One region of the Jeotgalibacillus aurantiacus genome, then DNA from elsewhere that is predicted to be linked to it. Evidence: a T-box and tRNA genes for the amino acid it is inferred to sense, from the RefSeq annotation. Region 1 holds a T-box; the other regions hold tRNA genes.
The links. The T-box of region 1 lies ahead of pheS (phenylalanine--tRNA ligase subunit alpha). A T-box ahead of a tRNA ligase gene usually reads a tRNA of that ligase, here a tRNA-Phe.
Positions count from the first base shown of each region.

Region 2: it has a tRNA-Phe gene. The T-box ahead of pheS (phenylalanine--tRNA ligase subunit alpha) is inferred to sense a tRNA for this amino acid. The anticodon was not compared.
Region 3: it has a tRNA-Phe gene. The T-box ahead of pheS (phenylalanine--tRNA ligase subunit alpha) is inferred to sense a tRNA for this amino acid. The anticodon was not compared.

Region 1 is NZ_JACNMS010000004.1:157,564-165,175, forward strand. It holds gene infC (translation initiation factor IF-3) at 120-620, shown strand; gene rpmI (50S ribosomal protein L35) at 643-831, shown strand; gene rplT (50S ribosomal protein L20) at 873-1,232, shown strand; gene H7968_RS13615 (DUF1294 domain-containing protein) at 1,353-1,622, shown strand; gene H7968_RS13620 (sigma-w pathway protein ysdB) at 1,991-2,386, opposite strand; gene H7968_RS13625 (dUTP diphosphatase) at 2,503-2,988, shown strand; gene H7968_RS13630 (M42 family metallopeptidase) at 3,056-4,141, shown strand; gene H7968_RS13635 (small multi-drug export protein) at 4,333-4,782, shown strand; gene sspI (small acid-soluble spore protein SspI) at 4,779-4,988, opposite strand; gene H7968_RS13645 (TrmH family RNA methyltransferase) at 5,099-5,845, shown strand; T-box leader at 5,900-6,144, shown strand; gene pheS (phenylalanine--tRNA ligase subunit alpha) at 6,222-7,265, shown strand; gene pheT (phenylalanine--tRNA ligase subunit beta) at 7,278-7,612, shown strand, end outside.
Region 2 is NZ_JACNMS010000002.1:925,967-933,578, reverse strand. It holds rRNA gene rrf (5S ribosomal RNA) at 53-168, shown strand; tRNA gene H7968_RS09435 (tRNA-Asn) at 176-250, shown strand; tRNA gene H7968_RS09430 (tRNA-Ser) at 252-343, shown strand; tRNA gene H7968_RS09425 (tRNA-Glu) at 360-434, shown strand; tRNA gene H7968_RS09420 (tRNA-Val) at 458-533, shown strand; tRNA gene H7968_RS09415 (tRNA-Met) at 554-627, shown strand; tRNA gene H7968_RS09410 (tRNA-Asp) at 636-711, shown strand; tRNA gene H7968_RS09405 (tRNA-Phe) at 771-846, shown strand; tRNA gene H7968_RS09400 (tRNA-Thr) at 852-927, shown strand; tRNA gene H7968_RS09395 (tRNA-Tyr) at 944-1,027, shown strand; tRNA gene H7968_RS09390 (tRNA-Trp) at 1,034-1,107, shown strand; tRNA gene H7968_RS09385 (tRNA-His) at 1,132-1,207, shown strand; tRNA gene H7968_RS09380 (tRNA-Gln) at 1,217-1,288, shown strand; tRNA gene H7968_RS09375 (tRNA-Gly) at 1,293-1,367, shown strand; tRNA gene H7968_RS09370 (tRNA-Cys) at 1,379-1,452, shown strand; tRNA gene H7968_RS09365 (tRNA-Leu) at 1,518-1,599, shown strand; tRNA gene H7968_RS09360 (tRNA-Gly) at 1,614-1,687, shown strand; gene H7968_RS09355 (B3/B4 domain-containing protein) at 1,811-2,467, opposite strand; gene queG (tRNA epoxyqueuosine(34) reductase QueG) at 2,532-3,671, shown strand; partial or broken gene H7968_RS09345 (amidase domain-containing protein) at 3,689-4,144, shown strand; gene trmL (tRNA (uridine(34)/cytosine(34)/5-carboxymethylaminomethyluridine(34)-2'-O)-methyltransferase TrmL) at 4,192-4,665, shown strand; gene nfsA (oxygen-insensitive NADPH nitroreductase) at 5,050-5,799, shown strand; gene H7968_RS09330 (methyl-accepting chemotaxis protein) at 6,167-7,414, shown strand; gene H7968_RS09325 (PrkA family serine protein kinase) at 7,482-7,612, shown strand, end outside.
Region 3 is NZ_JACNMS010000004.1:187-7,798, reverse strand. It holds gene menH (2-succinyl-6-hydroxy-2,4-cyclohexadiene-1-carboxylate synthase) at 1-754, opposite strand, end outside; gene menD (2-succinyl-5-enolpyruvyl-6-hydroxy-3-cyclohexene-1-carboxylic-acid synthase) at 755-2,473, opposite strand; gene H7968_RS12920 (isochorismate synthase) at 2,470-3,873, opposite strand; gene H7968_RS12915 (1,4-dihydroxy-2-naphthoate polyprenyltransferase) at 4,137-5,048, shown strand; gene H7968_RS12910 (TraR/DksA C4-type zinc finger protein) at 5,169-5,777, shown strand; tRNA gene H7968_RS12905 (tRNA-Glu) at 6,302-6,373, opposite strand; tRNA gene H7968_RS12900 (tRNA-Ser) at 6,381-6,468, opposite strand; tRNA gene H7968_RS12895 (tRNA-Asn) at 6,478-6,552, opposite strand; tRNA gene H7968_RS12890 (tRNA-Ile) at 6,557-6,633, opposite strand; tRNA gene H7968_RS12885 (tRNA-Gly) at 6,653-6,726, opposite strand; tRNA gene H7968_RS12880 (tRNA-His) at 6,737-6,812, opposite strand; tRNA gene H7968_RS12875 (tRNA-Phe) at 6,823-6,898, opposite strand; tRNA gene H7968_RS12870 (tRNA-Asp) at 6,909-6,984, opposite strand; tRNA gene H7968_RS12865 (tRNA-Met) at 6,993-7,066, opposite strand; tRNA gene H7968_RS12860 (tRNA-Ser) at 7,095-7,187, opposite strand; tRNA gene H7968_RS12855 (tRNA-Ile) at 7,205-7,281, opposite strand; tRNA gene H7968_RS12850 (tRNA-Met) at 7,292-7,368, opposite strand; tRNA gene H7968_RS12845 (tRNA-Ala) at 7,397-7,472, opposite strand; tRNA gene H7968_RS12840 (tRNA-Pro) at 7,481-7,557, opposite strand; tRNA gene H7968_RS12835 (tRNA-Arg) at 7,584-7,612, opposite strand, start outside.

The DNA of each region.
Region 1 (7,612 bases):
ATGGATGCGGGGAACTAATGTGGTTTCCGGCTTTTTTTATGTCTTAAAGCACTAATCTTATGCGCAAACCGAGTATTCTCAAATCAATCCGGAGGTGGATTACTATTAGCAAAGACGTAATGGTTAACGAAGGAATCCGTTCACGCGAAGTACGTTTAATCGATCAAAACGGCGAACAGCTTGGTATTAAATCCAAGAACGAAGCCCTTGATATTGCAGCGCGTGTAAACCTTGATCTGGTTCTTGTTGCACCAAATGCGAAGCCGCCTGTTGCACGTATCATGGATTACGGTAAATTCAAGTTCGAGCAGCAGAAGAAAGAAAAAGAGGCACGTAAAAATCAAAAGGTTATCAATCTGAAAGAAGTTCGTCTAAGTCCGACGATTGATGAGCATGATTTTAACACGAAGCTTCGTAATGCACGCAAGTTCCTTGAAAAAGGGGATAAAGTAAAAGCGTCCATCCGTTTCCGCGGACGTGCGATCACGCACAAGGAAATCGGACAGCGGGTTTTAGAGCGTTTCGCTGAGGAATGCAAAGACGTTTCAACAGTGGAATCAAAACCTAAAATGGACGGCCGCAGCATGTTCTTAATGCTTGCACCAACGATCGAAAAGTAATGATTTAAGGAGGATACTACTCATGCCAAAAATGAAAACTCACCGTGGATCAGCTAAGCGTTTCAAAAAGACTGGATCTGGAAAACTTAAGCGTTCACGTGCATACACTAGTCACCTTTTCGCTAACAAGTCTACAAAAGCTAAGCGTAAGCTTCGCAAAGGTTCTCTTGTGTCTTCAGGCGATTACAAGCGCATCAAAAACATGATCTAATTTTAAAATACAGAACAAAGATTTATTAGGAGGTAATCACTATGCCACGTGTTAAAGGTGGAATCGTTTCTCGTAAACGTAGAAAAAGAGTTCTTAAACTCGCTAAAGGATATTATGGTTCAAAACATACGCTATACAAAGTAGCTAACCAGCAGGTAATGAAGTCAGGAAACTATGCTTTCCGTGACCGTCGCCAGAAAAAGCGTGATTTCCGTAAGCTTTGGATTACTCGTATCAACGCAGCAGCTCGTACAAACGGACTTTCTTACAGCCGTTTAATGCACGGACTTAAGCTTGCAGGTATCGAAGTAAACCGTAAAATGCTTGCTGAGCTTGCTGTAGCTGACGAAAAAGCATTCACACAGCTTGCAGACGCTGCAAAAGCTGAACTTAACAAGTAATAATTAAAGGGACTGTTCCGATTGACGGAGCAGTTCTTTTTTATTTTAAATGCCGCGTGATCTGTTCTATACTGAAATAGATAATGAAGCATTGATCATATGTAAAGAAAGGAAATATGAATGAATCAGCTATTTTTGGGATACTTACTGTTAATCAATATTGCGGGATTTGCTACGATGGGGATCGATAAAAAGAAGGCTAAGAAAAATGAGTACCGTATTCCAGAAAAAACATTGTGGCTTGTTGCATTCGCAGGAGGAGCGCTCGGCAGCTGGCTTGGCATGCAGTTTTTTCACCACAAGACAAGACACCGTAACTTCTCCATGGGACTTCCATTTCTCGTAATCGTGTATGGAGGGCTTCTGATTTATACCTATTACTGGCAGTAAAAAAGATAGGGATTTGACTTTGAGTTGCGTCAAATTCCTATCTTTTTTTGTTTGGGATTGCATTATACCATTTTTGAGATAACTGGTTTTTTGTGAAAAACGGCCAGATGACAATCACGCTTGTGAAAATCGCTGTTCAGCTTTAGGAAGTAGAAGTTGATCTATCGACAGATTCTTTGGTGATATGAACAGATCGTTGAGTGCTATCAACAGAAATAACGTATCTACCGACAGGATTTTAAGTGCTCTCAACAATTCCAGTCCTAGAAGGCTTTCTATCTACAAATATGTGTTGTCTAGTGACAGAAATCATTCTGCTATCAACACCTGCCTGCAAATGATCTACTGCAAAAAATTACTCAATGGATTCATTCCATCCGATCCTTTTCAAGCAGCTCCCTGATCGGACTCTTCCAATCAATCCTGGCGTGGGGATAATTGCTGCGAACCTCCGTTTCAAGAAAGCGGAAATCCTCAATCGTAAACCCCTGCAGTCTGGAAGGGTCATGCGGCCAGATGAAAATCGAAACAACATCAAATGAACGCTCCGTTTCACCCAGATATTTTTCACCTTGAAACATCAGACCTTTATAAGTAATAAAGAAATTTTTACGTGGATTATTCGAATCATCATGAAAATAATAATCTGCTTTTTCGTGGGCAAGCTCCAATTTCCTCTTCGGATCAAACAAATATTTAAATCCCTTATAAATAAGATAAAGAACAGCTGCAAGTATAATCAGCCTCAGCAAAAGAACAACCATTTAAACGCCCCCCAACAATCCTTGTCCTCTATACGTACCGAGGGATAAAAAGGTTCCAATTTTCTTTTCTTTTTTTGTGATTTTGATACACTGAACAGAGAAGGAGAGGGAAAATGATGAACTGGACTAAATTGTATGATATGCAACTTGAACTTGACCGCTTTATTGAGCGTGAAAATAATATTGAAAAACAGGAAGTAACGGATAAAAAAATACTCGCGCTGCTCGTTGAAGCAGGAGAGCTGGCTAATGAAACGAGATGTTTTAAATTCTGGAGCAAAAAAGGCCCATCCGAGAGATCAGTCATTCTAGAGGAATATGTGGACGGGATCCATTTTCTTTTGTCTATCGGGCTTGATCTGGAATTAAGATATACAGATCAGGCAGAAGTGCATTCTGGCAGTGATTTGAGCGACCTGTTCCTTGACTTTTACCATTCAGTTACTCAATTCAGAAGCTATCAGAGCCAATTTAATTACGATGGAATGTGGGATCGGTATTTAAAAATTGGGACGGTACTCGGCTTTTCTGTGGAGGACGTCATGAGTGCATATACGGAAAAAAATGAAGTTAATATTAAGCGTCAGCAGGAAGGCTATTAATCAGCTTTGTGAATAATCTGACGAAATGGTATAATTTTGACTGGATGAAAATTAGGGAGGCGAAGAAATGGCTGAATATAACGAACAGCTGACGATGCTTAAAGACTTAACGGATGCTAAAGGTATTCCGGGTAACGAACGTGAACCGAGAGAGGTAATGAAAAAATACATAGCACCATTCGCTGATGAAGTGACAACGGACGGAATCGGTAGTCTGATCGCCAAAAAGACAGGTGAGGCAAATGGACCGCGTGTTATGGTTGCCGGTCACCTGGATGAAGTCGGATTTATGATCACGCAGATTGATGATAAAGGTTTTCTGCGCTTTCAAACCGTAGGAGGCTGGTGGTCACAGGTAATGCTGGCTCAGCGCGTTACGATTGTAACGAAAAAAGGGGATATTACCGGGGTCATTGGTTCAAAACCACCTCATATCCTTCCTCCGGAAGCGCGTAAAAAACCGGTTGATATCAAAGACATGTTTATTGATATCGGTGCTTCTTCCCGTGAAGAGGCAATGGAGTGGGGTGTCACACCTGGTGATATGGCTGTTCCTTATTTCGAATTTACTGTCATGAACAATGACAAGATGCTTCTTGCAAAAGCCTGGGATAACCGTATTGGCTGTGCGATTGCCATTGATGTCATGAGAGCGTTAAAAGATGCGCAGCACCCGAATGAAGTATACGGTGTAGGCACGGTTCAGGAGGAAGTGGGACTGCGCGGTGCCCGTACGGCGGCAGCAACAGTGAAGCCGGATATCGGTATTGCAGTTGACGTGGGTATTGCGGGGGATACACCTGGTATTACGTCTAAAGAAGCCAGCTCTAAAATGGGTGACGGTCCTCAGATAATCCTTTATGATGCATCGATGGTTGGTCATAAAGGGCTGAGAGATTTTATTACGGGTATTGCTGATGAGCATGGTATTCCATATCAGTTTGATGCGATTGCAGGCGGAGGAACGGACGCTGGATCGATTCATCTTTCTGCGACGGGTGCACCGTCGATTGCGATTACGGTTGCTTCGCGTTATATTCATTCGCATGCTGCGATGATTCATAAAGATGATTATGAGAATGCGGTGAAGTTGATTGTGGAAGTGATTAAGAAGCTGGATCGTGATGCGGTGAATAAGATTACGTTTGATTAAGTGAAGAGAGGTTGCCGGGTGGTGAATGTGCCACTTGGCAGCCTTTTATTATTGGGAAACGTGGCTCTGCGCTGCAGACGGCGCTTTCCGCTCATGGCTATTAATTCGGATTTTATGGGGTTGTGAAACTATTTTGCTGTTGGTTCGTAAGCTTGTTTATACGAAGTTTAGTGTTGAGGGAGTGTGTAGGTGTGGGTTTGGTTGAGTATGTGCTGTTGTTTTTGGCTGCTGCTACGCCGTGGCTGGAAATTGCATTAGTGGTTCCTTTGGGGATTGTGAGAGGGCTGTCGCCATTTTGGGTCATGGTAACCGGTTTTGCGGGGAATTTATTAACGGTCTTTTTATTAATTGTTTTATTTCAGAGGGTAAGGGATTATCTGGCGAACAGGAAAAAAGGTGAAAAGAAAGAAGGGAAGAGGCAGACGAGAGCGCGTAATATTTGGAATAAATACGGGCTGCCGGGGCTATCCCTTCTTGGACCGATTCTGATTGGTACTCATATTGCTGCGTTTATCAGCATGTCGCTTGGTGCAGATAAAGCAAGAGTGCTATTCTGGCAAATCGTCAGTATTGCCTTGTGGACGCTGATCTTCGGGTATGCTGCGATAGCAGGTGTTGATTTTCTGATCCGTGAGTCTTAATGTTTCAGGCCGTTTTCAAGAAGCTCAAGCATTTTTTGCTGGTCTTCTCCTGAACTTTCTTTCCAGATAATTTCAAACAGGACGCCGAGCCCTGGGAGTAATTCTTCCTTTTTACGCTCGATGGAATCGGTAATGGTGTCCTCAAGCTGGGCGGTTGAATTATCCTTTACATTGTGAATGACGGTTTCGCGGATGTTCAAATTCATCGTGTTTCCTCCTCTCATATGATCTGAACTATTTTTCCCTGGAATTGTTTTGTTTATGCGGAAAAACTCCGCTATAATGAGGAAATCGGATAATCAGAGGAGAGAATGGTATGAGTGTGATTCAGTCCATGCAAAATGGGAAGGTAAAAGAGTGGAAAAAGCTTTTGACGAAAAAGGGACGGGATAAATCCGGTTTGTTTCTTGTTGAAGGATATCATTTGATAGAAGAAGCAATTCTTGCGGATGCAGTTATTGAAGTGATTGTCCGTGAAGGTGTGGAGATACCAGGAAAAGCAGAGGAGCTACCGGTTTCGATCGTGACAGAGGAGATCAGTGCAGCCCTTGCCGAGACAGAGCATTCACAAGGTGTATTTGCTATTTGCAGACAGCCTGATCTGAATGTGGCAACGCTGACAGGGAAGCAGCTGCTGATCCTTGATTCCGTTCAGGATCCCGGAAATATCGGAACGATGATCCGGACAGCGGACGCGGCCGGAATAGATGCTGTCATTTTAGGAAAAGGGACGGCGGATCCTTATAATGCTAAAATTCTGCGTGCAGCCCAGGGCAGTCATTTCCATCTTCCGATTGTTAAAGAAGACATCCAATCTGTTCTTGCGTATTGTAAAAACAACGGTATTTCTGTTTTCGGTACGTCACTGCAGGAGGCACTTCCGTATAGAGAAGTGGACAGCAAGAAAGAATTTGCCCTCATCATGGGGAATGAGGGAGCGGGGATGAAACAGGAGCTGCTTGAGCAGACCGATCAGAACCTGTATATTCCGATCTATGGGAAAAGTGAATCGTTAAATGTGGCGATTGCTGCAGGTATTCTGCTTTATCATTTAAAGGGATAGAGATTCCCTCTTTTAATAATAGGCGAATTAGTATATACTTGTTGAGGATAAATCATAAAGACTTTGACGGAGAAAAGTAATCACGTGTGACTGCAAAAGGGAAGGCGGATCATAGACTGAAAATCTGCCTGCACGAACCATGATGAAGTTCACCTCCCGAGTCGGCATCGGGACCGCTTGGTTTGAGCGTAAAGATGCACCGGCTAAACGCCGTTATCAGTCAATTGAGAGGATCAGTCTTATAGATAAGCCTGATCAATCAGGGTGGTACCACGGAATCAAAGCACTTCGTCCCTAGTTTTAGGGGAGAAGTGCTTTTTTGTATGGAAAGCTTTGTTATCAATTGTTAACAGAGCCATCAAAAGGAGGAAAGGCAATGGAAGAACGCTTAAAAGAATTAAGCCAGCAGGCGCTGGCGCAGGTTGAAGAAGCGCAGGATCTTAAAGCAATCAACGATGTACGTGTCGCGTATCTCGGGAAAAAAGGTCCCATTACGGAAGTATTAAAAGGCATGGGTAAGTTATCTGCGGAAGAACGCCCGAAAATGGGGGCGCTTGCCAATGAAGTGCGTGATGAGATTGCTAAGGCCATTGAAGTCAAGCAGGAAGAGCTTGAAAGACAGGCGGTGGAAAAACGTCTTGCAGAGGAAGCGATTGATGTAACCCTTCCAGGCCGCCCTGTGCCGGCAGGTCATGCTCATCCGCTCACGACAGTGATCAGTGAGATCGAAGACCTGTTTATTTCAATGGGTTATACCATTGAAGAAGGACCTGAAGTGGAAAAGGACTATTATAACTTTGAAGCACTGAACCTGCCGAAAGGCCATCCGGCTCGTGATATGCAGGATTCATTTTATATTACTGAGGACATTTTGCTTCGCACGCATACATCCCCTGTTCAGGCAAGAACGATGGAGCGTCATGCAGGTAAAGGTCCGGTGAAAATCATCTGCCCGGGTAAAGTGTACCGCCGTGATAATGATGATGCGACGCACTCACACCAGTTCATGCAAATCGAAGGTCTCGTCGTGGATGAGAATATCCGTATGAGTGATCTGAAAGGAACGCTGAACGTATTTGCCAAAAAGATGTTTGGTGAAGACCGTGAAATCCGTCTGCGCCCAAGCTTTTTCCCATTTACAGAGCCTTCTGTTGAAATGGATATTTCATGTAAAATCTGTGGCGGTAAAGGCTGCAGTGTATGTAAGGGAACAGGATGGATTGAAATTCTTGGTGCAGGTATGGTTCACCCGAACGTACTGCGTATGGCAGGATTTGATCCTGAAAAATATACCGGTTTCGCATTCGGAATGGGGCCGGAACGAATCGCAATGCTGAAATATGGCATTGACGATATCCGTCATTTCTACACAAATGATTACCGCTTTTTAGATCAATTCGGACGAAAAGAAATTCGATAAGGAGGGCTCCAGATGTTTGTATCATATAAATGGTTAGAAGAATATGTAGATTTATCGGGCATTACACCTGAGGAGCTCGCAGATAAAATTACCCGCTCCGGAATCGAAGTGGAAGGAGTCGAGGTTCCAGGTGAAGGCATCAGCGGTGTTGTCGTTGGACACGTGCTGTCATGCGAAAAGCATCCTGAGGCAGATAAACTGAATATTTGCCAGGTGGACGTTGGTGAAGAAGAGCCTGTACAGATTATCTGTGGCGCAGCGAACGTTGGCGCAGGTCAGAAGGTTGCTGCAGCAAAGGTTGGTGCTGTACTGCCGGGTAATTTTAAGATTAAAAAAGCGAAGCTTCG
Region 2 (7,612 bases), on a different contig from region 1:
ATTCACCTTCACAAAGTGGTATAATAAATCTTGTCGCTGCAAAGTGATAAAGTCTAGTGATGACAGCGAAGAGGTCACACCCGTTCCCATGCCGAACACGGAAGTTAAGCTCTTCAGCGCCGATGGTAGTTGGGGGTTTCCCCCTGTGAGAGTAGGACGTCGCTAGGCTTATTATTCCACAGTAGCTCAGTGGTAGAGCAATCGGCTGTTAACCGATCGGTCGTAGGTTCGAGTCCTACCTGTGGAGCCATGGAGAGCTGTCCGAGAGGTCGAAGGAGCACGATTGGAAATCGTGTAGGCGGCTACCGCTGTCTCAAGGGTTCGAATCCCTTGCTCTCCGCCATTGCCATTTTTTAAATGGCCCGTTGGTCAAGTGGTTAAGACACCGCCCTTTCACGGCGGTAACACGGGTTCGAATCCCGTACGGGTCACCATTACATACTTTGTTTTATCCCACGGAGAATTAGCTCAGCTGGGAGAGCATCTGCCTTACAAGCAGAGGGTCGGCGGTTCGAGCCCGTCATTCTCCACCATTATTTAAATTTTATATCGTCGCGGGGTGGAGCAGCTCGGTAGCTCGTCGGGCTCATAACCCGAAGGTCGCAGGTTCAAATCCTGCCCCCGCAATTACCTTTGGTCCCGTGGTGTAGCGGTTAACATGCCTGCCTGTCACGCAGGAGATCGCCGGTTCGATCCCGGTCGGGACCGCCATTTTTAACACATGTATTGAAAAACATTTCTATACATAGTATGATATTAAATGCTTATCTGGCTTTGTAGCTCAGTTGGTAGAGCAATGGACTGAAAATCCATGTGTCGGCGGTTCGATTCCGTCCAAAGCCACCATTTTAGCCGGTGTAGCTCAACTGGTAGAGCAACTGACTTGTAATCAGTAGGTTGGGGGTTCAAGTCCTCTTGCCGGCACCATGTTTCACTTATATATGGAGGGGTAGCGAAGTGGCTAAACGCGGCGGACTGTAAATCCGCTCCTTCGGGTTCGGCAGTTCGAATCTGCCCCCCTCCACCATTTCACAGGGGCATAGTTTAACGGTAGAACAGAGGTCTCCAAAACCTCCGGTGTGGGTTCGATTCCTACTGCCCCTGCCAATTAAAATTTAATTTTTCACAATGGCGATTGTGGCGAAGTGGTTAACGCACCGGATTGTGGTTCCGGCATTCGTGGGTTCGATTCCCATCAGTCGCCCCATATATACATTGGGCTATAGCCAAGCGGTAAGGCAACGGACTTTGACTCCGTCATGCGTTGGTTCGAATCCAGCTAGCCCAGCTTTGCGGGAGTAGTTCAGTGGTAGAACACCACCTTGCCAAGGTGGGGGTCGCGAGTTCGAATCTCGTCTTCCGCTCCATATTTGTTTTTGGCGGCATAGCCAAGTGGTAAGGCAGAGGTCTGCAAAACCTTTACCACCGGTTCGAGTCCGGTTGCCGCCTCCATTTACTACTTGAATGAAAAAATCAATTATGTTACATTTTTAAACGATAAGCACAGTTTCCAACGTGCCGATGTGGCGGAATTGGCAGACGCGCACGACTCAAAATCGTGTTCCTTCGGGAGTGCCGGTTCGACCCCGGCCATCGGTACTTACTATAATATTGCGGGTGTAGTTTAGTGGTAAAACCTCAGCCTTCCAAGCTGATGTCGTGAGTTCGATTCTCATCACCCGCTCCAAACATACATAACCAACGCAGTGTTTCGTTACTAAAACGAAGCATTGCGTTTTTTTATGTGCCACTTTTATCTAAAAACATGGTGCAGCTCATTTTAGGCGGCACCATGTTAAAATAAATATGTTTAAGAGATAATCCGGGTTGTTGCAGACCCTCCGTTTACCTGAATGAACATTTCTTTAAGAGATGAAAGAAACTTCTCTTTATTTTCTTCTGATAAAGAAGGACGGAAATAAACAATTTGAAGAGCTTCTGTCGTTTTTTCTGAAACAGATGTTTTAACAGAATCAACAAATGGGCTGCCGAACGGGCCGTTTTGATCTGCTGCAACGACAAGATTATGTGCGGAGTTGGTTCTTCCGTTCAGTCCTTCGAACATTTCGTTTTCAGAGCCTAACCGTAATTCGATGGAACCTTCGATTTTAGATGAATCGTAAATCCCGATAGGCGTCTCATATTGCAGTGAGAAAAAATTATTAAGATCAATCGCTGAGTTGATGCTGGTCAGGTAATTCTGCTTCTGGATTCTTTTTAAAAGCGCTTCTGTGCTGTGACGATAGCGGTTTGGATCTTTACCATGATCCTTAAATAGCGTACGCCATTCTGCCACGCCCGGGAAGCTTGAAGGAGGCTTATCCTGTAAGTCAAAAAACAGAGACTCCTGAAACAGCTGTAATCTCCCTTTTAACATCTGAGGGGATTCACTTACAACAATATTGTGATAGTTGATAATGCCAAAGGAAAATGGTGCACCAATTGAAGAATGAATGGATTTTTCCATAACAGACAGCTCCTTAGATGAAATATATACAGTTTACCATGAAAGAAAGGGAAGGAGGGCTAGCATGAATTATGATGCGTTGAAACAGGAAATTCTTGATCATGCAGAGTCTCTTGGAATCGATAAAATCGGTTTTACAAGTGCAGGGTACTTTTCTGAATTGAAAAACAGACTGATCAGACAGCAGGAACTCGAATATCAGTCAGGATTTGAGGAGCCGGATGTGGAAAAGAGAACGGATCCATCCCTGCTGCTGTCTGAGCCGCGCTCTATTATCTCTATTGCGCTAGCTTATCCCTCCAAAATGAAAGACGCACCGCGCAGTAAGGCAGGAGAGAGAAGAGGGATCTTTGCCAGGGCTTCATGGGGGGAAGACTATCACACTGTTCTGAGAGACAGGCTGGAACGTCTTGAGCACTTTATTAAGGAAAGAGTGCCTCATGCCAGGTTTAAATCAATGGTCGATACAGGGGAGCTTGTGGACAGAGCGGTGGCTGAAAGGGCAGGTATTGGATGGAGTGCGAAGAACTGTTCGATTATCACACCCGAGTTCGGTTCATATGTGTATTTGGGCGAAATGATCACGAATCTGCCGTTTACGCCTGATCAGCCGATGGAGGATCAGTGTGGGAGCTGTAATTTATGTGTTGATGTCTGTCCAACGGGTGCACTCGTTCAAGGGGGGCAGCTTGATTCGAAAAAATGTATTGCATTTTTAACACAGACAAAAGGGTTTTTACCGGACGAATACCGGGCCAAAATCGGGAATAGGCTGTATGGATGTGATACATGTCAGACCGTTTGTCCGAAAAATAAGGGCATAGATCTTCATCTGCATGAGGAATTTGAGCCGGAGCCGGAGCTTGCAAAGCCATTGCTGGAACCACTCCTGACGATCAGTAATCGTGACTTTAAAGAAAAATATGGTCACATGTCAGGTTCATGGCGAGGAAAAAAACCGATTCAGAGAAATGCGCTGATTGCGCTGGCTCATTTTAAGGAAAAGTCAGCACTACCGGCGATTTTGACCGTGCTGAAGGAAGATGTACGCCCGGTCATGAGAGGCACAGCAGCCTGGGCAGCCGGGAAAATCGGTGGTGTGGAAGCAGAAGAAGCGCTGCTGAAGCAAAAAGCAGTTGAAAAAGATCTGGACGTCTTAAATGAAATTGAAAAAGGATTACAGCTTTTGACGAAAGAATCCTGAAAGGTGTGATCAGGCTGTATAACAGGGCTAAGGCAATTGAGTATGCTGAAAAGTGGTGGAACGGGAGAAATCCTGCGTTCCCTTCATTTGAAGTAGACTGTACAAATTTTATATCACAGTGCTTGTTAGCTGGTGGCATACAAATGAGAGGATATCCAAACCGGGCTTCCGGGTGGTGGATGATGAACGGCAGCTGGAGTTTCAGCTGGGCAGTTGCCCACTCAATGCGCTGGTTTCTCCCGTCAATCGCAACACAGGTATCAGATGTCAGTCAGCTTGAATTAGGCGATGTGATCTGTTATGACTTCAGCGGAGATGGCAGAGTGGATCATACAACGATGATCACTGCCATTTCAAACGGCACTCCCCTGGTAAACGCCCACACGAATGACAGCCGGATGCGGAATTGGGCATATCGGGATTCAGCAGCCTATACCCCGAATATCCGCTATTATTTTTTTCATATTTCATGATAGAATAAGAAAGATTGTACTGATAGAAATCGTTGAGGTGAAATAGATTGGGTTTACACGTTGTATTATTTCAGCCGGAAATACCGGCAAACACAGGAAATATCGCAAGAACATGTGCTGCGACAGGAACGGCACTTCATTTAATTCGTCCATTGGGTTTTTCAACGGATGATAAAATGCTGAAACGGGCAGGTCTTGATTATTGGGAACATGTTGATCTTCATTATCATGATTCGCTTGATGATTTTTATAAGTCGAGTGAAGGCGGGGAGTACTTCTATTTAACGAAGTACGGAACGCAGCCTCATTCCACGTTTGATTACTCAAACACAGATCAGGACTTTTATTTTATCTTTGGCCGCGAAACATCCGGGCTGCCCGACGATGTCATTGAAAATAACAAGGACCGCGCATTGCGCATTCCAATGAATGGTCACGTGCGTTCATTGAATCTTTCCAACACAGCAGCCATTCTTGTTTATGAAGCTTTAAGGCAGCAGGGCTATCCTGGACTTGGATAACATTTAAGAGTAACCTGACTCATATCAAGAGTCAGGTTTTTATAATATGTAAAATTTTGGTGGGACTTCAAATTAACGAATTGGAAAAAAGATCGATTACACAAATATAAAAAGTGCCGGAGACATCCGGAGACTCCTGTGGCGGAAAGGGACAGGTGAAACCGACTGTGCGAAGCGCAGGCGGGTTCACCGCCCGGCCACGGAGCGGAGGATGTCTCCGGCACGGTTTCTATAATCAAGACTCTATTGAAAGCTGTCCCAAAAAACGGGACAGCTGTATTTTTTATAATGATATAGCCATTCGTCCGAGCTGAATGATTCGCATCGTTTTCTCAATTTTTGTACACTTATCAGTAGACATGAATGAAAGGTTGCGATGGATGTATGAATGAAACAATTAAAATGATGCTTGAGCACCGCTCAGTGAGAAAGTTTAAAGACGAAGCTTTGACAGCGGAGCAGATTGAGGTGATTGTGAAGGCTGCTCAGAGTGCTTCCACCTCAAGCTTTATTCAGGCCTACAGCATTATTGGAGTGACGGATCAGGAAAAAAGAGAGAAACTTGCGGCGCTGGCAGGTGGCCAAAGCTATGTGGCAGAGACAGGTCACTTCTTTGTATTTTGTGCTGACTTATACCGTCACTCTCTGATTGGACAGTGGGACGGTGCTGATGTCAATGATTCGCTGGAATCTATGGAGAAGTTTATGGTGGCTGTCATTGATGCATCACTGGCTGCGCAAAATGCTTCTGTGGCGGCTGAATCAATGGGGCTGGGTATTTGTTATATTGGCGGCATCCGGAATCATCTGGATGAAGTGAGTGAGCTTCTCGGGACACCAGAACATGTCATTCCCCTATTTGGTCTGACAGTGGGTGTGCCTGATCAGGAAACGGCTGTTAAGCCGAGGTATCCATTTAAAACGGTTTACCATGAAAATACGTATCAGTCCGATGAGGAAGCGGTCCGTAGTGAGCTGGAGGAGTATAACGATGTGATTTCAAGCTATTATCATCAGCGGACGGAAGGGAAACGTTCGGATAAATGGACGGAGCAAATGGCCGGTATGCTCAGCCGTAAGAGCAGAATGTATATGAAGGATTTCGTGGAAAAGAAAAAGTTTGCCCGGAAATAATAAAAAGACCGTACGCTTGTACGGTCTTTTTATTATTCCTTATGAGAGCCCGGCTTATCGTTATAGCCAGCAGAGAAAATAGCAGCAAGAAATGCTACACAAATACCTAAAATAAGTACTGTACCCATGAATATAACCTCCCTGTAAGCGTTCAAATTGATCACTACTAGTAAGTATACCCGACAACAGCCGCATTGTGAATAAAGGAAAGGCAGTTAATTTGCGATTAACTTGAAACTGTCATCACTTTATCATAAACAGCGCATGATTGTTAAAATTCAAATGGATTGCTGAAAAAATGTTTAAACAGATAAACCCACGTGTATATAAGTCCTATAGAACTAGGAAAAAAGGAGTGTGTTTGAATATGAAAATGCTGAATCGTTTAACGTTTCGATTTCTTGCTGTTCTGATTGCGGTGCTTTTGTTTAATACAACCATTTCAAGTTTTATTATCCAGGCAATTCAGTCGACAGGGATTGAGCTCGGTGTGATTGGTATTTGGCTGAATAACTTTATGAATGTCATTGTTGCAACGGTTTTAATCGGTCTGACGATCCGCAGTATGATGTTACGTCCAATTCAGAAAATGATTGAAACGACAAAGAAATTTCAGCAGGGGGACATGAAGGCGAGAATTCAGTCCAAATCGAAAAATGAGCTTGGGTATCTAGCGGGGCAAATGGATAAATTATTTGACCAGATCGAGCTCAATCACCAGATGAAAGCTTCCCAGCAGGAGCAGGTTGCAGCGACATCAGATTCAGTCAGCCATTCCATCGGTTCCATCACAACAAATATGACGGATAATACAGGAAAATTCGGTTTGATCTATTCCAGATCCGGAAAACAGTTATCCTCTTATCAGGAGATTGCAGCGATCATACATATGATTAGTGGAAAAGTAGATAAAACAGCGGATAAAATGCAGGACGTTAAACAGTCCTTTTCTTCGATTGACCGTTATTCAAGGGAAGGCATAAAGCTTGCTGATGAAACAGCGGGAACAGTGGAAGAAATTGAATCGTACGTGAAAACAACGGATCATTATTTTAATCAGTTAAAAGAAGAGATTCTTTCCACTAAAAAAATGTCTCAGGTCATTTCAGAAGTAGCTGAACAGACAAACTTATTAGCACTTAATGCATCCATAGAAGCGGCAAGAGCGGGAGAGCATGGTAAGGGTTTTGCAGTGGTGGCAGATGAAGTGAAAAAGCTGGCTTCGAGTGTTGGTGAAGCAACGAGGTCCATTGATCAATCGGTAAATGAAATTGTCTTAAAAACAGAGAGTGCCGCTTTTGATAGCAGGCAAAAAGCGGAGGAGATTAATAAAAATATCAGTAAAATCAGTGATATGAATCATCACTTTACTGAAATTATCAAGGGTGTTCAGCAGAGCGACAGTGAAATAGAGTCTGCGAGAAATGATTCTGTGCAGCTGAAGGCTGAATTTAACGCCATTTCATCGACTGTTGAAAGTCTCGTTTCTGAAAATGAGGAAGCGATGAGACAGATGCAGGACTATCAGGATAATATTACGAAGGAAACCGGAAAGATTAAAGAGATGGAATCATCCCTGATTGAACTAAAGACAGCAATTGTTCAGGCAGGCTGAAAAAGCACATGATCCGCTTCCCTTTTGCATACCGTGTTATAGAGGACGGTTAAGAGGGGGAGTACCAATGGATATGCTAAGAAAAGTAACGGATTACCAACATAAAGAATCTGCCTTGAAGTGGGAAGGAACCTTCGGAGAGTACTTGAAGCTTCTCGAAAAAAAGCCCTGGGTCGCTCAATCCGCACATGCGCGCAT
Region 3 (7,612 bases), 160 kb from region 1:
CCTGAATTGCATGCCCTGCACTCAAAATGACTTCATGCCGACTGTTAGGCAGTAATTTATTCATCTCTTCTGCAATATTGACAAACTTCGTGTCATACTCACCTGTCAGCAGCAGCACCGGCATCTGAAGCTCCGGCAGCCGCTCCCAGTATGAAGCCTGATGACCGGTTCCCATAAACTTTAGACTCGCTGAGAGCCCCTCAGGAGCATTCGATAGCCGCTGCTCTCTGATCATTCTCTTCTGTTTTTCAGGGAGGTTTTTTTGTGAATTAAACAACGGGATCGCTTCCCACCTGTCAGTGAAGGCGCAAATGCCTTCCCGCTCAATAAATTCAGCCAGTTCCTCATCCTGCAGACGCCTCTTAGTCCGTTCTTCATAAAGCTTCAGACCAGGTGACGCACTTTCAAGGATGAGTGAAGGGACTCTCTCAGGGTAACGCATTGAAAAAGCAAGTGCAGTCCGTCCCCCCATTGAATAGCCGAGGAAAGCTGCCTGATCAATGGATAAATGGTCCAGAACAGCTTTGATATCTTCACACACGATTTCCATCGAAACATAGTCCTCATTCAGAGGCACCTCTGTTTGACCATGGCCTGGGAGATCAATAGCTATAACACGGAACTGATCCTGCAGCTGGTCCTGAAATCGGGACCAGCTGCAGGCAGAGCCTGTAAAACCATGCAGCACGACCAGATCGCTGCCGGATCCTTTTACCTGTAAATGATAGTACCCGTCTCTGATCCTGATCTTCATTCAAACCTTCTCCAATACTGCCCGGCACGCTGCTCCAACGTCCTGCCAGAGCTTACGATGGGCCGTTACGTTTTCGTCACGGTTTGTCAGCACTTCAGTCAGTTTCAGACGATCCGCCTCTTCATGCAATACAGCTTTAAGTTCGTCCTTCGTTTCACAGCGCTGATAATCAAGCCCGTAAAAAGCGGCTGCCTGCTCAAAATTAAGAGATGGCGGCGTGCCAAACAGCGTTTCAAAATGAGCCGGTTCTTTTGCCTGAGGTAGGAAGGAAAAGATCCCTCCACCATTATTATTCATGACGATAATCTGCAGTTTGCTGCGATGCTGTTTTGCTACGAGCAGACCATTCAGATCATGGAACATCGACAGATCACCGATTAACAAATAGACCGGTTCGTCTTTCACCGCAGCGATACCAAGTGCAGTAGAGACAACGCCATCAATGCCGTTGGCACCGCGATTCGCCCAAAGATGTATGTCTTTTGTGTCTCTCGTCCAAAAGGTGTCGACATCCCTGATCGGCATACTGTTGCCTGCCACCAGGTGACTTCCGGCAGGGAGAGCCTTCAAAAGCGTACCAACTGCTGCCCCTTCATCCTTCTGCTCCAGTACATATTGGCTGATCACACGTTCTGCAGCTCTGTTCAGCTCCTGCCATACCTTTAACCAATCACCATTAGGCTGCTTTGTCAGACGCTCCGCAACATCGGAGAATCTCTGTATAGAGCTCTCAATATACGACGTAGCTGCCGAGATCGGATCTCTCCACTCCGCTCCCTCATCAAACAGCCAGTGCTCAGCATTACACCCTTGTAGATACTGACTGAGTGCTTTTGAAACAGGCATGCCGCCAACGCGGATAATCAGGTCAGGATTCAGTGTTTCTTTTACCGATCCATCCTTTAAAAAAGCATCATACGTTTCGATCACCATGTCATGCTTTTGCATGCTGTCCCTCAAACCGCTCAATGGATCAGCGAGAATGGGATACCCCGTTTTTTCTGCCAGTACAATCAGATCGTCCAGTGTATGTTCCGACTCCATCGGTCCTGCAATAATCAGCCCTTTTGCGGAATGGTCTATTTTATCTGCAAGAACAGAAAGCTGTTCATCAGACAACTGCTTTTCCCCGTGGAAAACATCTGCAAAAACAGCCGTTTCCCTGTAGGAATCAAGCTTTGGAATTAAAGGCTCCCTGAAAGGAAAGTTCAGGTGAACAGGCCCTTTCGGATGTGATTCTGCTTTCGCTGCAGCCTTAGCCGCAATCCTACCCGTATAGCGCAGGACAGCTGATTCAGCTTCAGGAAGCGGCATATCATAAAACCATTTCACATGATGACCAAATAAATGAATCTGATCAATCGCCTGTGGTGCTCCGTTGTCCCTCAGCTCATGCGGACGGTCCGCCGTCAGCACGACCAGTGGTACCCGTGCATACTTCGCTTCTACAACAGCCGGAAAATAATTCGCTGCTGCTGTCCCTGATGTACAGACAATCGCAACCGGTTTTCCGCTCGCTTTCGCCATACCGAGCGCATAAAAAGCCGCTGATCGCTCATCCACATTAATGTGAGTTTCAATCAGCGGGTGGGCTTCAAGTAAATAAGCAAGTGGAGTTGAGCGGGAGCCGGGACTAATCACAGCTCTTCTCACCCCACTTTGATACAGTTGTTCTATAAAAGTTGATACATATTCAGTCAATCGATCCTGATGATTCATTTCATTGTTCCTCCCACGGCTCTTAACATCGGGCGGAATTTGATTAATGTTTCCTGGTATTCACTCTCAGCTACTGAATCTTTGACCACCCCGCACCCGGCATACAAATAAGCATAATCCTGAACAAGGAGGCCAGAACGGATTGCCACTGCAAACTCCCCATCACCATCTGCATTCATCCAGCCGACAGGCGCTGCATAAAGTCCACGATTCATTTTCTCCTCTTCCCGGATGACCTTAAGCGCTCTCTCTGTAGGCGTTCCGCCAAGCGCAGGTGTCGGATGAAGTTTTTCAACAAAATCAACAATCGTCTTTTCAGAGCCTGTGAAACCTTTTACCGGTGTATATAAGTGCTGTATATCTCTCATTTTCATAAGACCAGGCTTTGACGGCACGTTAATGGATTCACATAACTGCCCGAGACTGTCTGAAATCATTCGGACCACAATCTCATGCTCATCGAGATTCTTCTGATCATTCAGCAACTCCTGTCCAAGCCGTTCATCCTCATCAATCGTTTTCCCGCGGGCAATAGACCCCGCAAGGCAAGTGGAGAGCACTTCATTTCCCTGTTTTCTAACCAATCTTTCAGGAGTGGCCCCAATAAAGCAGGAATCTGCCACCTCAAAAGAAAAAATAAAGCTGTCCGCCTGATCATCACGAAGGCGTTCCAGAACTGAATCTGATCGTTTCTTATCGTTAAAGCCAATCTTGATCTTTCTTGCAAGGACAACCTTCTCCATCTCACCCTGATTGATGCGTTCCACCACAGATGTCAGGGAATTTTTCCACTCTTCCGGTCTGATCTCATCAATCGTTTCCACGCTGATGTCCTTAATATGTGTAGACTGTCCTGTCATGAGTCGTTCTTTCGTAAGCTGCATTCGGTTCCAGACCTCTGCTGCCAGATCACCTTCCATACAGACAATATTCATCGTCAGATAGGCACTGCCATCATGCTCAACAGTCAACATAAAAGAAGGCAGATGGAAATAAGCCTTTGAAAAATTAGACCACTCTATTGCTGTCTCCTGCTTTGGATCAAATGTAAAGCCGCCCATCAAAACAGGGCCTGTACTCATCCCGGCTCTGTCCTCTATCACTGCGTCTTCTAAAAACTGAAACCACTGCTTTTGAAGCTCATTGAAGCGCGCTTCCTCTCTGTCAGAAGAAAAGATCTCCGCATTTCCAAGCCCGACCAGTGTTGTTTCACTCTTAGGATCCTCCCAGAACGAGCGCTCACCATGATAGATAGAATAACCCGCTTCATAAAATTGAAGTGGGTCCACTGTGCCGATTTTCATTACCTTGCTATATAAAACTTTCTTATTTGTTTTTTCAGCGCTTTCAAAAGCGCGTTCAAATGCTGTAAACCCCTGTGATTCGTGTAGGATTTTCACTGTGCTTCCCCTCCAAAAATCGCACATTCGTCCATCTGAATTGCTCTCTTAAAGATACACTTCTTTTTACAATGATGTCAATGAATCGTCATCGGCAAACGTTCTATTTTACAACCATCACCAACTTTTTCACAGAGGGAAAAAGAGATATAATGAAACTGTAGAAACTTTGTCGATTTTTGAAAAGTTTATTGACACAGTTCTTCCTGTTTCATACACTTTAAGTTGGCTTTATTGCGTTACTACAGTTAGGAGAGAATAACATGAGTTTACAACCTGAACGCGATCAGGGATGGCGCATCTGGTGGCAATTGACCAGACCGCATACATTGACCGCAGCATTTGTTCCCGTATTACTCGGAACAGTATTAGCACTTGATTACAGCAGCCTCAACTGGCCAATGTTTCTGGCTATGCTTCTTGCAAGCATACTCATACAGGCTGCAACCAATATGATTAACGAATATTACGATTTCGTACGCGGCCTGGATAACGAAAAGTCTGTCGGCATCGGAGGCGCAATCGTAAGAAATGGCGTTAAGCCAAAGACAGTATTGAACCTTGCCTTCATTCTGTTCGGTGTAGCATTACTGCTGGGTCTCTATATTTGTGCCAACAGTTCATGGTGGATCGCCGTGATCGGACTAGTCTGTATGGCAGCAGCCTATTTCTACACAGGTGGTCCAGTCCCAATCGCCTACACACCATTTGGTGAAATAACGGCCGGATTTTTCATGGGATTTGTCATTATCCTGATCTCATTCTATATTCAGACCGGCATGGTAAATGCGGTAGCAATGCTTGTATCGATTCCGGTTTCCATTCTGGTGGGTGCAATCCTTCTTGCCAACAACATCCGTGATTTAGACGGAGACAAGGAAAACGGCAGAAAAACCATTGCTATTCTCCTCGGTCGACAGAAAGCGATTTATCTGCTCGCCGGTATGTTCACCGTATCATACGGGTTTGTAGTAGTCCTCGTGATCACCGGTACAGTATCACCATGGCTGCTCATCAGTCTGTTCAGCATTCCTAAAGCTGTCAGAGCAACCAAAGGATTCATTGGGAAAACAATGCCGATCCAGATGATGCCTGCAATGAAAGCAACAGCACAGACCAACACTATTTTCGGCTTTTTGTTATCAATCGGTTATTTAATTGGATACTTCTTTTAAAAGACTCCTCCGGGGGTCTTTTTTAATTTTTGAAAGGCAGCGAAATACAATGTTAGGTTTCAATTTTTGTGAGAAGGATAAACTGTAAGAAGTGACTTAGATGAAGGAAGGATGTTTTGCATGATTACAGATAAACAAAAACAATACCTTAAACATGAATTACTCACCAGAAAAAAAGAAATCATTGAACAAAACGAAAAACCTGATGGTAACACGAATACAGAGCTATCAAACTACGATAATCACCCTGCTGACAATGCCACGGATCTTTTTGAAAGAGAAAAAGACCTGGCACTCGAGGAACATACACAAAAAGAACTTGACGATATTAACCGTGCATTGAAGGCCATGGATGAAGGCACTTACGGGATCTGTGCCGTAAGCGGAGAAGAAATCCCTTACGAACGTCTAGAAGCCATCCCTACTGCACTGACATGCGTGGAGCATGCTGAACAATTCAGCAATGATCACTCCAGACCAAGCGAAGAATCGGTCCTGTCCCCTTCGTCTGATCATCCATACAGAGGAGAAGAAAGCGAAGTCCGTGACTACGAAAACAGTTTCGACGAAGTAGGACGATACGGTACTTCCGAAACCCCTTCCGATATGGCTGACGGATCCGGAGACTATAATGACCTCTACAGCGAAGAAGATGTAAACGAAGACACAATCGGAACAGACCTCGAAGGTGACGAAAGAAAAATTTATAAAAACAGTGATAAAGAATAATAAAAAAAGGAATGCACCTATTTAACTGGTGTATTCCTTTTTTGCGCTAAAATCGTCGTATTCTTCTTTTCTAAAGATACCTTCGTTTAAATCTGTTTATGATACGCTTGGATAGTTTTTTGAGATCAGGGTGTTGAAATTAGCTATCGACTATTTCATTGACGTGATCAACGAAATTCAAACGACTATCGACAGAAATCAAACGTCTATCTACATTAATTACAGAACACTCAACTAATCTGGCTTACCGAAACAGTCTATCATCATCAACTGGCCAGCTATCGACAGAAGGCATCGAGTGATTGATAGCAAAAAAGGTAATTTACCTGACTCATTACATGTACTATCCCCATTCGCTTAAATCAAAGTAATGACCAGGCATGGAATGAGATAGGAGAAATCATTATATAGGGTTTACCATACTGCCTTGGAGATAGAAGACAAAATCCAGCTTCGATTGTTATTTTTTGAGAGATGGAAGAATAGAAAAAACACACTTCGTAATGAAGTGTGTTTTAAAAGGATGACCCGTACGGGATTCGAACCCGTGTTACCGCCGTGAAAGGGCGGTGTCTTAACCACTTGACCAACGGGCCTAAAGAGCGGAGAAGGAGGGATTTGAACCCTCGCGCCGCTTACGCGACCTACACCCTTAGCAGGGGCGCCTCTTCAGCCACTTGAGTACTTCCCCATAAAAAAATGGCTCCACAGGTAGGACTCGAACCTACGACCGATCGGTTAACAGCCGATTGCTCTACCACTGAGCTACTGTGGAATAATGGTGGGCCTAAGTGGACTCGAACCACCGACCTCACGCTTATCAGGCGTGCGCTCTAACCAGCTGAGCTATAGGCCCATACTTTATTTAATAAAGTTGGAGCGGGTGATGAGAATCGAACTCACGACATCAGCTTGGAAGGCTGAGGTTTTACCACTAAACTACACCCGCAGTTAATGTATGGGGCGACTGATGGGAATCGAACCCACGAATGCCGGAACCACAATCCGGTGCGTTAACCACTTCGCCACAATCGCCATAGAAAAATGGTGGCTTTGGACGGAATCGAACCGCCGACACATGGATTTTCAGTCCATTGCTCTACCAACTGAGCTACAAAGCCAAAATAAAAATGGCGGTCCCGACCGGGATCGAACCGGCGATCTCCTGCGTGACAGGCAGGCATGTTAACCGCTACACCACGGGACCAAAGGTAATTGCGGGGGCAGGATTTGAACCTGCGACCTTCGGGTTATGAGCCCGACGAGCTACCGAGCTGCTCCACCCCGCGACGATAAATAAACATCATTAAATTAAAATGGAGGAGGTAGAGGGATTCGAACCCCCGCGGGCTGTTACACCCCTGTCGGTTTTCAAGACCGATCCCTTCAGCCAGACTTGGGTATACCTCCATGAATCTGTATAAAAGTGGTGGACCTTGCAGGACTCGAACCTGCGACCGGACGGTTATGAGCCGTCTGCTCTAACCAGCTGAGCTAAAGGTCCTTTATTATATTGGTGGCGGCAGAGGGGATCGAACCCCCGACCTCACGGGTATGAACCGTACGCTCTAGCCAGCTGAGCTACGCCGCCCAATAAATAAAGTATCCTTCAAAAAATATGGTGGAGCCTAGCGGGATCGAACCGCTGACCTCCTGCGTGCAAGGCAGGCGCTCTCCCAGCTGAGCTAAGGCCCCTTAATAAATGGTCGGGAAGACAGGATTTGAACCTGCGACCCCTTGGTCCCAAACCAAGTGCTCTACCAAGCTGAGCTACTCCCCGAAAAAAAGTATGTGGTATTCTATGTATGGCGCGCCCGAGAGGAGTCGAACCCCTA